DNA from 3 places in the Roseovarius sp. B08 genome. Region 3 is predicted to be linked to each of the others. Evidence: riboswitches for the same ligand, from Rfam matches in the RefSeq annotation. Region 3 holds a riboswitch; each other region holds the start of a gene.
The links. A riboswitch is a leader RNA that binds a small molecule or an ion and turns the genes downstream of it on or off. The one in region 3 is predicted to bind thiamine pyrophosphate.
Positions count from the first base shown of each region.

Region 1 (3,964 bases), 3.7 Mb from region 3:
TCGCCGCATTCACCAGCTTGCCCGTCGGGTTCGAGAAATTCGGCACCGTATAGGCAAACTGCGCTCCGGTCATCGCCGCCGCCGGGTCAAGGTCGTTCGCCTCCAGCCGCATCGGGCGATAGACCGGCTGGCGTGGCCGCCAGTTGTCCAGCGCCCCCAGATAGGCCGGCGTCTGCGAGGCGACCACGCTGCCTTCCTCCAGCAACACCGTGCCGATCAGGTTCAGCGCCTGCGCCCCTCCGGCGGTGATCAGCACGTTGTCGCGGGTCAGTGTCAGGTCCCCTTCCGAATACCGCGCCGCGATCAGGTCGCGCAGCTTGGGCAGGCCCGCGACAGGGGCATAGGCCAGCGTCTCGTCCGCATGATCGGCCACGGCAGACGTCGCCAGTTTCGTCATGTCCTCGACCGGCCAGATCTCGGTCCCCGGCAGGCCACCGCCAAGGTTGACCAGCCCCGGGATGCGCCCGGCGGCCAGGAAAGTGGCGGTCACGTCGTTGGTGTCGTCAAGCCATTTGGCAAAGGCGGGGCGCTGGGGCATCGGCTGTCTCCCGAAGTCGTGCAAGGGGTCGGGGCGTGCATAAAGGAAAATGAACATTCGTTCAATTCCCGTTCTGCGCGCTCAAGCGCCCGGCTCGAACGCCTCGACCGACAGGATCGTGGGCATGTGCCGCGCAATCTCGCGCCAGCTGTCGCCTTCGTCAAGGCTGGCAAAGACCGACCCCGAGTTGGTCCCGAAATACAGGCCCGGCGCGTCCAGCGTATCCCCCGCCATGGCCTGCCTCAGCACGGTGAAGAAACAGTTCTCCTGCGGCAGCCCCTCGCGCAGCGCCTCCCACGTCTCGCCCCCGTCGCGCGAACGCCAGACAGCACAGGCCGCATCGGGCGGGTAGCGCCCCGCCATGTCGCCATTCAGCGGCAACGTCCAGATCGTGCGCGGATCGCGCGGATGCACCCGGATCGGAAAGCCGAAGGTCGACGGCAGACCCAGGGTTATGTCGTCCCACGACCGCCCGCCATCGGACGACCGCCAGACCCCGTGGTGGTTCTGCTGATAGAGCAGGTCCGTCTTGCCCGGTGCGCGCATGATGTTGTGCACGCAATGCCCGGTTTCCCCGTTGCTCGGCCCGGCTGGATGATCGTGTGCGCCACAGGCCTCGGCATTCGACAGCCGGTTGCGCCGCGCCCAGGTGGCACCGCCATCCTCGGTGGCGAACACCCCGTCGGCGGAAATCCCGATCCACTGCTTCCGGGGTTCATCAGGGTCGAAGACGATCGTGTGCAAAACCAGCCCCGCGGCACCGGGGTTCCAGTCCTTGGCCGATGGATGATCGGTCAGGGCATCGACGCGACTCCACGTCCTACCGTGATCGCCGCTGCTCAGCAAATTCGCGGGCTTCGTTCCGGCATAAAGCGTCCCGTGCGCGAACCCCAGCGACCAGATCTGCTCGAACCCATCCTCGAACGGCAGCGGCGTGTCGGTCCAACCGATCATCTCGGCAAAGCCCGGATCCTGCGCGGCCCACTCGTCCATCTGGCCGCGGGTCAGGCGGGCAAGCGTCCATGACCGCCCATAGTCCTCGGAGCGCCAGATGCCCGCCCCGTGAAACGCACCGCCACCCCCGGCCCAGATCGTGCCGGTGTCGGGATCGCCCGCCATGTGGTTGATGCACCAGCCATCACAATGCGGGCCGGTGACGTCCCAGCCGTTCCGGTCCGGACCGGCCGACAGGATAAAGGCACCCTTGGTGGTGCCGACAAGAAGGCTGACGCAGGGGGAAGGCATGACACGGGGCTCCGCATGGTTCGCGCAAAACTACCACGTCCCGGCGCGATTCCCGAGAGCGGGAATTGGCCGATCCGGATCCGCCAAATGCGGGCTTGTTTCCATCGCGCCAGAGGCCCCGGATCAGGTCCGGGGCGGGATGCGCCCCGATACGACGGTCACGCCCACATCCCGGCAAAATGATGCGTCGGACCATGCCCAGACCCGACATCCAGCGCCCCGGCCCCGGCAATCGCCCGCGCGACATAGGCCTTGGCCTCGGCCACCGCCTCGGGCAGCGCCTCACCACGCCCGATCCGGGCTGCCAGCGCCGCCGACAGGGTGCATCCCGTCCCGTGGGTATTGCGCGTCGCCACCCGCGCGCCCTCGAACCAATGCACGCCGTCCGCATCGGCCAGCACGTCCGGGCTGTCCTCGCCCACAAGGTGCCCGCCCTTCAGCAGCACCGCCGCGCAGCCCAGCGCCCGCAACGCCTGCGCCTGTTCGGCCATCGCATCGCGCGTCAACGCCTCGTCGCAGCCCAGCAACGCCGCCGCCTCCGGCAGGTTCGGCGTGATCACCGCCGCCTTCGGCACCAGCGCCTCGCGCAGCGCCGCCACCGCGTCCTCGGCCAGAAGCGACGCGCCCCCCTTGGCCACCATCACCGGGTCCAGCACCACCGGCGCCTCGGGCAAGGCGTCCGCCACCGCCCGCGCGATCTCTGCCGTGGCAATCATCCCGATCTTCACCGCGTCGATCCGCACATCCTCGGCCACCAAACGGATCTGGTCGGCCACGAACTCCGGCGGCACCAGGTGCACGCCCTGCACGCCTTGGGTGTTCTGCGCCGTCAACGCGGTCAGCGCCGCCATGCCATAGGCTCCGTTCGCCGAGATTGCCTTGAGATCGGCCTGCACGCCCGCACCGCCCGACGGGTCCGACCCCGCGATCGACAGGACGTTGGCGATCCGGCCCTTGGCTGTGTTCCTTGTCTGGGGTTTCATCCGGCTCCTTTCGCGGCGTCGAAAGGCTGGGTCCGACCGGTTCCGGTCGCGCCTTCCTCCGCCAGCATGATCTGGGTCAGGTTCAAAGGGTGCATCTCAGCCCGAAGGCGCCCCTGGCTCATCCCCGGACGATAGGCACGGCGGCGGCCCTGTCAACTGCGGTGGCGCGGCGCAACGCCCGCCCGGTTAATCATGCCATTTGCGAAAAATAGCACCGTCGCCATACTGCCAGGATACCGACGTGATACCGACGTGCCGATCTGCCCCTCGCCGCCCCGTTCACCTTTCGAGTCGTTTCTGGGGGTTGGAAGCCTCCGACACAGGCGCTATCTTCATCCTTCGCACCGCCCGGAAGGCATTTTGAGATGGTTAAGCCCAAGATCAATCCCAACTACAAGGTCGTCGCCGAGAACCGCAAGGCGCGGCACGACTATGCCATCGAGGACGACCTCGAATGCGGCATGGTGCTCGAAGGGTCCGAGGTCAAATCCCTGCGCCAGAAAAGCTCCAACATCGCCGAAAGCTACGCCGCGGTGGAGGATGGCGAGTTGTGGCTGGTCAACAGCTACATCGCGCCCTACGAGCAGGCCGTGCCTTTCGGCCACGAGGACCGGCGCCGCCGCAAGCTACTGGTTTCGCGCAAGGAAATGGCGCGGCTGTGGAACGAGACCCAGCGCAAGGGCATGACCCTCGTGCCGCTGGTCATGTATTTCAACGACCGCGGCATCGCCAAGATCAAGATCGGCATCGCCAAGGGCAAGAAGAACACCGACAAGCGCCAGACCGAGGCCAAGCGCGACTGGAACCGCCAGAAGCAGCGGCTTTTGCGCCACGGTATGTAATCCGTTCCGATTTCGGCCTCTGCGGGTGTCGGGCCTTTTGCTATCATCCCTCTCGTTCCGGGCGCCACGCGCGCGGTTGCACGAGGGACCGGACCGCATGGACCTACTGATCAGCCTCATTGCCGGCGCCATTGGCGGCAACATCGCCGGCGGCCTCGTGCGCACGCTCAACCTCGGCTTTCTGGTCAACTCTCTTGCCGGCACTCTCGGCGGTGCAATGGGCGGCCAGGCCCTTGGTCTTATGGCGCTCGGCGGGCTGGCACAGACCGCGCCGCACGACGCCGCGCTCGACCCCACCGCCCTTGCCATCGAGCTCGCCGCAGGGGGCCTTGGTGGTGCCGCCTGCCTTCTGGTCG
Region 1 is NZ_JBPRLW010000001.1:4,093,112-4,097,075, forward strand. It holds gene ACSQ76_RS20805 (PLP-dependent aminotransferase family protein) at 1-538, opposite strand, end outside; gene ACSQ76_RS20810 (WD40/YVTN/BNR-like repeat-containing protein) at 620-1,783, opposite strand; gene thiD (bifunctional hydroxymethylpyrimidine kinase/phosphomethylpyrimidine kinase) at 1,942-2,766, opposite strand; TPP riboswitch at 2,803-2,891, opposite strand; gene smpB (SsrA-binding protein SmpB) at 3,132-3,608, shown strand; gene ACSQ76_RS20825 (hypothetical protein) at 3,706-3,964, shown strand, end outside.
Region 1: it holds a riboswitch for thiamine pyrophosphate, as region 3 does, so the genes downstream of both, thiD (bifunctional hydroxymethylpyrimidine kinase/phosphomethylpyrimidine kinase) here and thiB (thiamine ABC transporter substrate binding subunit) in region 3, are expected to answer to the same signal.

Region 2 (3,964 bases), 2.5 Mb from region 3:
CCTGCGTCGATCACCAGCGGCACGTCGGGGAAATGCGCCCGTAGCGCGCGCAGGCCGAAGATGTTGTTGAGGCCCAGCCCCGAGCCGATGGGCGAGCCCCAGGGCATCAGCACCTCGCAGCCCGCGTGCAGCAGGCGGTCGGCGACGACGAGATCCTCGGTGGTGTAGGGAAAGACCTGAAAGCCGTCCTCGGTCAGGATGCGCGCGGCCTCGACCAGGCCGAAGACGTCGGGTTGCAGGGTGTCTTCCTCGCCGATGACCTCGAGCTTGATCCAGGGCGTCTCGAACACTTCGCGGGCCATGTGCGCGGTGGTCACGGCCTCCTTCACGCTGTGACACCCGGCGGTATTGGGCAGGATATGCACGCCCAACTCGCGGATCAGGTTCCAGAAGTCCTGTCCGGCGCGGTCCTGCCCGCTTTCGCGGCGCAGCGATACGGTGGCCACGCTGGCGCCGCTGCGCCGGAACGCCTCGGCCAGGATGGCCGGCGAGGGGTATTGCGCGGTACCCAACATGAAACCGTTGGCGAGCGGGGTGCCGTAGAAGTCGCGCATCGCTCAGCCGCCCTGCATCGGGGCCAGAACCTCGATGCTGTCGCCGTCGGCAAGGGCATGGGCGGGGCGCAGGGTCGCGGGCACGAAGGTGCCGTTGACGGCCGTGGCCACCTTGGCGTCGCCGTAGCCCTGTGCCGTCAGAAGCTCGGCAAGTGTGGCGACCTCGGCGTCAACTTGCGTGCCGTTAAGCTGCAATCTCATCGGAAACCTCCGGTGTCTTGTCGTGAAGGATCAGGTCCGTGACCATCCGCGCCAGCGCGGGGGCGAGCAGGAAGCCATGCCGATAAAGCCCGTTGGCGCGGATCAGGGTGCCGTCGCGGCGGATGCGCGGCAGGTTGTCGGGAAAGGCCGGGCGGTTGTCGACGCCGATCTCGACCACTTCTGCCTCGCCGAAGGCCGGGTTGAGCGCGTAGGCGGTGCTGAGCAGTTCCAGCATGGCGCGGGCAGTGACGTGGCGACCGGCGCGGCCCTCGACCATCGTGGCGCCCAGCATGAACATCCCGTCGCCGCGCGGCACGATGTAGATCGGCACGCGGGGGTGCAGCACGCGGATGGGGCGCGAGAGCGCCACGTCGGGGCACGACAGGATCAGCATCTCGCCCTTTACACCGCGCAGGTCCGGCAGCGTGTCGCGGGCGGCAAAGCCGCGGCAGTCGACGGTCAGGCCGTGCGTGGCGCAGGCGTCGGGATCGGCCTCGTCCTGCCGGAAAGTGGCGCCATCGGCGACAAGGCTTTCGTGCAGGCGGGTCAGCGCGGCGCGGGGGGCAAGATGCGCTTCGGTCTCGAAATAGAGCCCGCGGGTGAAGCGGGTACCGAGGTCGGGTTCCAGCGCGGCGATCTCTGGCCCCGTGACGGAGCGGTGGCCTGTCGTCAGCCGGGCAAACCGGGCGAGGTCGGCCTTGTCGCGGCCGGGCGAGACCACCAGCGAGCCGTGCTGTTGCACGCTTCCTGTCTGCGCCTGCCACCAGTCGGCGGCTTCGGCGCCGAGGCGGATGACGGGTTCTTCGGCGCTTTCACCTTCGCAATAAGGGGCCAGCATGCCACCCGCCCACCAGGAACAGGCGTGGGGGCCCGGCGCGGCGTGGCGGTCGATCAGGGTCACCGCCGCGCCGCGATCCAGCAGGGTGCGGGCCACGCAGAGGCCGGCGACACCGGCGCCTATGACGGTCACGGGTGTCATGCCGGGGCGTCCGATGCGCGTGCGGTCACGGGTAATATCACTGGCGCGTCTCCAGGTCTGGGGGCGTGCCAACGCGAGAATGAGTCTGTGCTATGGTCGCACACTCTACCCGTTCCCTACGCCGGTATTGCCCGGATCAGGTTCGACGGGTCGGCGCATGCACCTCTCAGCCCTTGCGGGCCCCCCGACGGATGAATTTTGCAGCGCCGGGCCGGGATGGCACGTGGCGCGTCGTGTTTGCCACATACATAATTCGGCTGCACGCCTGCTGCAACGTCTGATGCAAAGGCCAACTGCATTCGGTGGGTTGCAGGCCGGTGGTCGCGTGGCGGCTGGTGGCATTGCGCCGCCGCCGGGCCGGCCGATTTCCGCCCCCAGCCTTGACGTTCGGTCCGTTGGGGGCGTTATTCTGCAAGAGGTTTCATGGAGGGTGATGTCGTGACAGGTGCACGCGGTTTTTACAGTCTTCGACCCGGGACCATCGCCCGGGTCTGCGCAGTTCTGCTGCTTGGTGCGGGTGGTGCAGCGGGCCAGACGCAAGGGACCGATCCGCTGCCCGAGCCTTTGCCGGAGCCGCCCGCAACGACCGCCACGCCGCTGGACGACGCAGGCGCCGCGCAAGGTGACGCCGGCATCGAGGCGGACCGCACCGACCCGGACGCGACGGGGGCCGCGGACAGCGAGGACCGCGAAACCGCAGCGCCATCGGCTGACGCAGACGTGCTGCCCGCGCCGATGGTCACGCGGTCCGAACCTGCGCCTCCGCTTCGGGACCAGATCGCGGCCTGTTACCCGGGCGATGCGGAGGCGTCGGGCGGCGAGAGCGTCACCATCAGCTTCGTTCTGGACAGTGCGGGCCTGCTTTTGGGCATTCCCAACCATGTCGGCGATGAAGCGCAGTCGGCGGTGCAACGGCGGCTGTTTCTCGATGCCGTGGTGGCGCTGGAAGAGTGCGCGCCCTATTCCGTCAGCGGGTCCAAGACGACCTATGAGGCGCTGTTCACGCCCGGAACCGTTTCCGCGGTCAACATCGTCGACTCGGCACCGTTGGTGACGGAGCCGGAGGTGATGGGAACCGCGCGCGCCAACCCGTCGGCGATTGCGACCGAGGAGATCGAAGACGCGCTGGATCTGTCGCGCGGTGAGCGCCGGGAGGTCCAGAACCGCCTGCGCCTGGTGGCGCATGATCCGGGCGGTGCGGACGGTGTCTTTGGGCCGAATACCCGCACGGCGATTTCGTCGTGGCAGACGGAACGCGGGTTTCCGGCCAGCGGGTATCTCGACGATGTACAATTGTCCGCCCTGCGCGAGCAGAGCGAAACCGAGTACCAGGCGTTTTTGGAAACCCAGCCCGAGCCGAGGAGCGAGCCCGAGCGGAATGCCGAGCGCGTGCGGGTCTGCAAGCGCGGTGTGTTCGGGGTGCTTTACGATTGCCGCTTTGTCTGGCGCTAGGAGCTAGCGGTCGCGGCATCCGACGCCCGGGAAGCGGGACCAAAGCCGTGCGGCGCGCAAGCGCGCTGGAAAAAGCAGCAGGCGCATTGCCCGGGGCGGGAACCTATCGTGAGCACCGGCGTTGTATCTGCGATACAAAAAGGCCGAAGATGCATCACCGACAATCTGCAAGTTCTTCTACTCCGGTCGTGCCCCCCGGATCGTGCGGCGTGGATCGTGCGCAAGGCCGTTTGCGAAGGCATGTTCCGTGAGCCGCAGCCTTCAGACTCCGACCAACCATCCACTGACCGACGTGATAAGCCGAATTCGGTCCGTGGCGGACCGGCCCGAGGTTTCTGTCGGTACGATCCTGGAGGCCGCGGGCCAGGCCGGGGTGCTGCCGCTGATTTTCGTGCCTGCGCTGATTGCGGCGACGCCGCTTTCTGGGATTCCGGGTGTCTCGATGGTGTGCGGCGTGCTGATCGCGCTGTTCTCCGCCGAGTTGATCCTGGGGATGAAGGAATTCTACCTGCCGGACCGCTTGAAGCGAAAGACCATCGACGGGGACAAGCTTGATCACGCCATGAAGCGGATCACGCCGGTGATGCAATGGATCGAGCGCCATACCGGCCAGCGCCTGTCCTTCCTGTTTCACCGCCCGCTGCTGTGGGTGCCGCAGGGGATTTGCCTGCTGAGCGGGATGGCCATGCCGTTTCTGGAATTCATCCCCTTTTCGGGGTCGGTCGCGGCCACGGGCGTGTGTCTGCTGGTGATGGCGATGCTTACCCGAGACGGTGTG
Region 2 is NZ_JBPRLW010000001.1:2,883,706-2,887,669, reverse strand. It holds gene ACSQ76_RS14720 (thiazole synthase) at 1-554, opposite strand, end outside; gene thiS (sulfur carrier protein ThiS) at 558-755, opposite strand; gene ACSQ76_RS14710 (FAD-dependent oxidoreductase) at 739-1,734, opposite strand; TPP riboswitch at 1,831-1,931, opposite strand; gene ACSQ76_RS14705 (peptidoglycan-binding domain-containing protein) at 2,158-3,186, shown strand; gene ACSQ76_RS14700 (exopolysaccharide biosynthesis protein) at 3,434-3,964, shown strand, end outside.
Region 2: it holds a riboswitch for thiamine pyrophosphate, as region 3 does, so the genes downstream of both, ACSQ76_RS14710 (FAD-dependent oxidoreductase) here and thiB (thiamine ABC transporter substrate binding subunit) in region 3, are expected to answer to the same signal.

Region 3 (3,964 bases):
CATGAGCGGCACCAGCAGGAAGACTGCCGCGACACCGATGAACAGCGCGTCAATGCACCGTGCGGTGGTCGTTTTTCCGTCGAACCGGCGCAAACCGCGATCGAGGCCGGAGCCGAACCCTTCGCCGCGCGCCAGCCAGAGGGCGATGCCACCGGCAAAAACCGTCAGACCAAGCTGCACGGCGGACAAGAGCGCGGCCCGACCAAGACCGAAGTCAAACCTGAACGCCTGGTAAATGGCGAGTTCTATCGTGGTGGCCCGCGGCCCGCCGCCGAGGGTGAGGGCGACGGCGAAGCTGGTGAGGCAGATGGCGAAGATCACGGTGAAGGCGCCGGGGATCAGGCGCAGGAGCATCGGCATTTCGATCACGCGGAACATCGCCCAGCCGTCGATGCCCAGCAGGGCGGCCAGGCGGAAACGCTCGGCGGGAATCTCCTGCCAGCCTTGCAGGACAAGGCGGGTGGCCAGCGGCAGGTTGAAGAACACATGCGCGAGGACGACGCCGTGCAGACCGTAGATCTGCACCGGGGGCAGGCCGAGCGTGCCCAGGGCCGCGCTGACCCAGCCGCCGCGGCCGAAGACCTCGATCAGGCCCAGCACGGCGACGATCACCGGCAGGATGAACGGGGCGCCCAGCAGCGCGATCAGCAGGCTGCGGCCCCGGAACCGGCGGCGGGCGAGGGCGCGGGCCACAGGGATGGCCAGCAGCACGGAAAACAAGGCCGAGAGCGTGGCCTGCACCAGTGTGAAGCGAAGCGCCGCCCAGTCGGCGGCGTTGAAGCCGCGGCCGGTTTCGGCGCGCAGGGCAACGGCCAGCAGCGCGCCGAAGATGAGCACGGCCACGAGGGCGGCGGCGCTCCATCCCGGTCTGGCACTTAGCGGCTGAGCGCGTTCAGCCATTCATCGAGCGCATCGTCGCGGGTGGCGGCGGCCTCTTCGGCGCTGAGAAGCAGGGATTTTTCCGGCTGGATCAGGGTGTCGAACCCGTCGGGCAGGGCCCCCTCAAGCTCCTTGGCGGGGTACATCCAGTTGGTCGTCGGGATGACGGACTGGAAGTCCTGGGTCAGCATGAATGCGAGGAACTGGTCGGCCAGGTCGGGCTGGTCGGTCGAAGCCAGTTTGCCGGCCACTTCGACCTGCATGTAATGGCCTTCGTCGAAGGCGGCGGCGGTCTTGCTGTCGTCCTCCTCGGCGATCAGGTGATAGGCGGGCGAGGTGGTGTAGGACAGCACCATGTCGGCCTCGCCTTCGAGGAAGAGGCCGTAGGCTTCGGTCCAGCCCTTGGTGACGGTGACGACGTTGTCCGAGAGCCCCTCCCAGATTTGCGGGGCCTCGTCGCCATAGGCGGTCTTGACCCACATCAACAGGCCGAGACCGGGGGTGGAGGAGCGGGGATCCTGAATGACGATGGAGGTGTCGCTGTCGGCCAGGGCCTTGAAATTGCTGGGCGCTTCCATGTCTTTGTCATGGACGAAGGCGAAATAGCCCCAGTCGTAGGGCAGGAACACCGGGTCGTCCCAGGTGATCGGCAGATCGAGGTCCGGGGACTGTCCGTGCTCGGCGAACAGGCCGGTGTCCTTGGCTGCGGCGATCAGGTTGGTGTCGAGGCCGAGGACGATGTCGGCGTCGGTATTTTCACCCTCGAGCCGGACACGGGCCAGCAGGGCGGCGCCGTCCTCGACGCCGACGAGGTTGAAGTCGCAGTTGCAGGTGGCCTCGAACGCCTTTTCGATTTGGGGGCCGGGGCCCCATTCGGCGACGAAACTGTCATAGGTGTAGACGGTCAGTTCGGGCGTCTCGCCTGTCTCTTGGGCCACGGCGGTCGTGGCGGTGAGCAGACATCCCGCAGTGAAAACAAGGCGTTTCATGGCATCCTCCCTTTCGGCGGAAGGGGCGGCGCGATGCGGGTGCATGACCTTCCCTCCGCCGGTGTCAGCCGGTTCAGGTTCAACGGGTTTGCTATGTGCATCTCAGTCGCCGGAGGTGGCCGGTCGACACCCCGAGGTTTCAACAAGAACGTAGGGCCAAGCCGGGGAAGGGACAAGGTGAATTGGCGAATCGGAAGGTTAATGCCGCCGGAAGGGCTGAGACGACGTCGGTATCGCGTCGGTATTCGGGTGGTATCACGTCGGTGCGGGCGTCGCTGGCGGGCGTTTGACGCGCCGCGCGGTGGGCGCGGGGGGCAGAGGACGTTCAAAGCCAGCGAAAGGGGGAAGGAGGTCCCGGGTCAAGCCCGGGACTGCGCGGGCTACATTTCCATGATGGGGGCGACCTCGACACTGCCCTTGCCGCCGTCGAGAATGGGGCAGCCGCGGGCGATCTCGCAGGCCTCGGCGTCATCCGCGGCCTCGACGATGGAATAGCCAGCCAGAGGGTTGGAGCCGCCATTGTCGGCGATGCCCTCGGTGCTGACCGTCTTGGACATGCCCACGGGGTTGCCGGGGTCGATGAGCTTGCCGCCGAGGCCGCCGAGCCAGCTTTCCCAGGCCTTCATCGCCTTGATGCCCTCTTCTTCGGTCTCGGGCCTGCCGCCGCCGTGATAGGCGAAGATGTACTTGGGCATTGGTTGGTTTCCTTTCAGGGATCAGTGGGGACAAGTTTGCAGGTGGCGGGCGAGGCGGACCATCGGGCCGCTTGTCCAGCCGGTTTCGTGCCGCGCGGCGCGGTCGTCATTGGGCAGGTCGCGGTGGTCGATGGTCAGCCGGGCGCCGTCACGCGTGGGTGTGACGGTGAAGGTGACGTGGCTTTCGGGGGCCTGCATGCCTTCGGGCAAGTGCCATGTCCAGGTGAAGCCCACGGAGCGGGGCGGGTCGACATGCGTGACCTGTCCCGACATGCGGTAGCGGTTGCCGTCGCTATCGAGCATTTCGGAATGCCACGGGCCTTCGCGGGTGAAGTCGAGCGCGGTGTCGGGCAGGGTCATGCCGTCATGGCCCCACCATTCCAGCACCTCGGCCCGCTGGGTGACGGCGCGGAAGAGACGCTCGGGCGTGACCGGGAAGTCGCGGGTGATGCGGACCTCGCCCATCCGTCAATCCTTGTCTTCGAGGGCAAGGTGGGTCGCGAGGCGGTCCATCGACGCCTCCCAGAAGGCGCGGTGATCGAGCGCCCAGTCGGCGATGGTTTTCAGCGCCTGTGCCCGGACGGAATAGAGCCGGCTGGTGCCCTGGGTGCGCTGCTCGACGAGGCCCGCCTGCCGCAGCACCTTGAGGTGGCGGGACACCGCCGGGGCGCTGATATCGGCCTGTTCGACGAGACGGCCGGCGGGCAGTTCACCCTCGGCCATCAGGCGCTCGACCACGGCAAGGCGGGTGGGGTCGGAGAGGGCGGCGAAGGTGTCGGTCAGGTGGGTCATGGAACGGTAATTAACAGATCAGTTAATTAACGAAAAGATTAAATGATGCGGCGGTGCGTGGGCTTTCGCCCACCCTACAGGATCTGGAAATCGTTGCGGTCGTAGCCTTGCAGGTAGAGCAGCGCGGTGAGGTCGCCGTGGTTGATGCGCAACGCGCATCCCGCGGCGACGGCGGGTTTGGCGTGGAGTGCGACGCCGCTACCGGCGCGGGCGAGCATGCCGAGGTCGTTGGCGCCGTCGCCCACTGCCAGCACGTCGATTTCGGAAATGTTGAGGCGGGTGGTGATGTCGGCGAGCGCCTGCATCTTGGCCTCGCGCCCGAGGATGGGGCGGGCGACGTCGCCGGTGAGTTTGCCATCCTCGACAAGCAGCGTGTTGGCGCGGTTCTCGTCGAAACCCAGAAGCGTGGCGATATGCGAGGTGAAGGCGGTAAAGCCGCCCGATACGAGGGCGGTGTAGGCACCGTGGGCTTTCATCGTGGCCAGCAGGGTGGCGCCGCCGGGCATGAGGGTGATGCGGGTGTCCAGGACCTCGGCGATGACATTCTCGGGCAGATCGCGCAGGAGGGCGACGCGTTCCAGGAGCGCGCCTTCGAAGTCGAGCTCGCCG
Region 3 is NZ_JBPRLW010000001.1:346,603-350,566, forward strand. It holds gene ACSQ76_RS01715 (thiamine/thiamine pyrophosphate ABC transporter permease ThiP) at 1-900, opposite strand, end outside; gene thiB (thiamine ABC transporter substrate binding subunit) at 876-1,868, opposite strand; TPP riboswitch at 1,902-2,012, opposite strand; gene ACSQ76_RS01725 (hypothetical protein) at 2,249-2,563, opposite strand; gene ACSQ76_RS01730 (SRPBCC family protein) at 2,585-3,028, opposite strand; gene ACSQ76_RS01735 (ArsR/SmtB family transcription factor) at 3,032-3,355, opposite strand; gene serB (phosphoserine phosphatase SerB) at 3,430-3,964, opposite strand, start outside.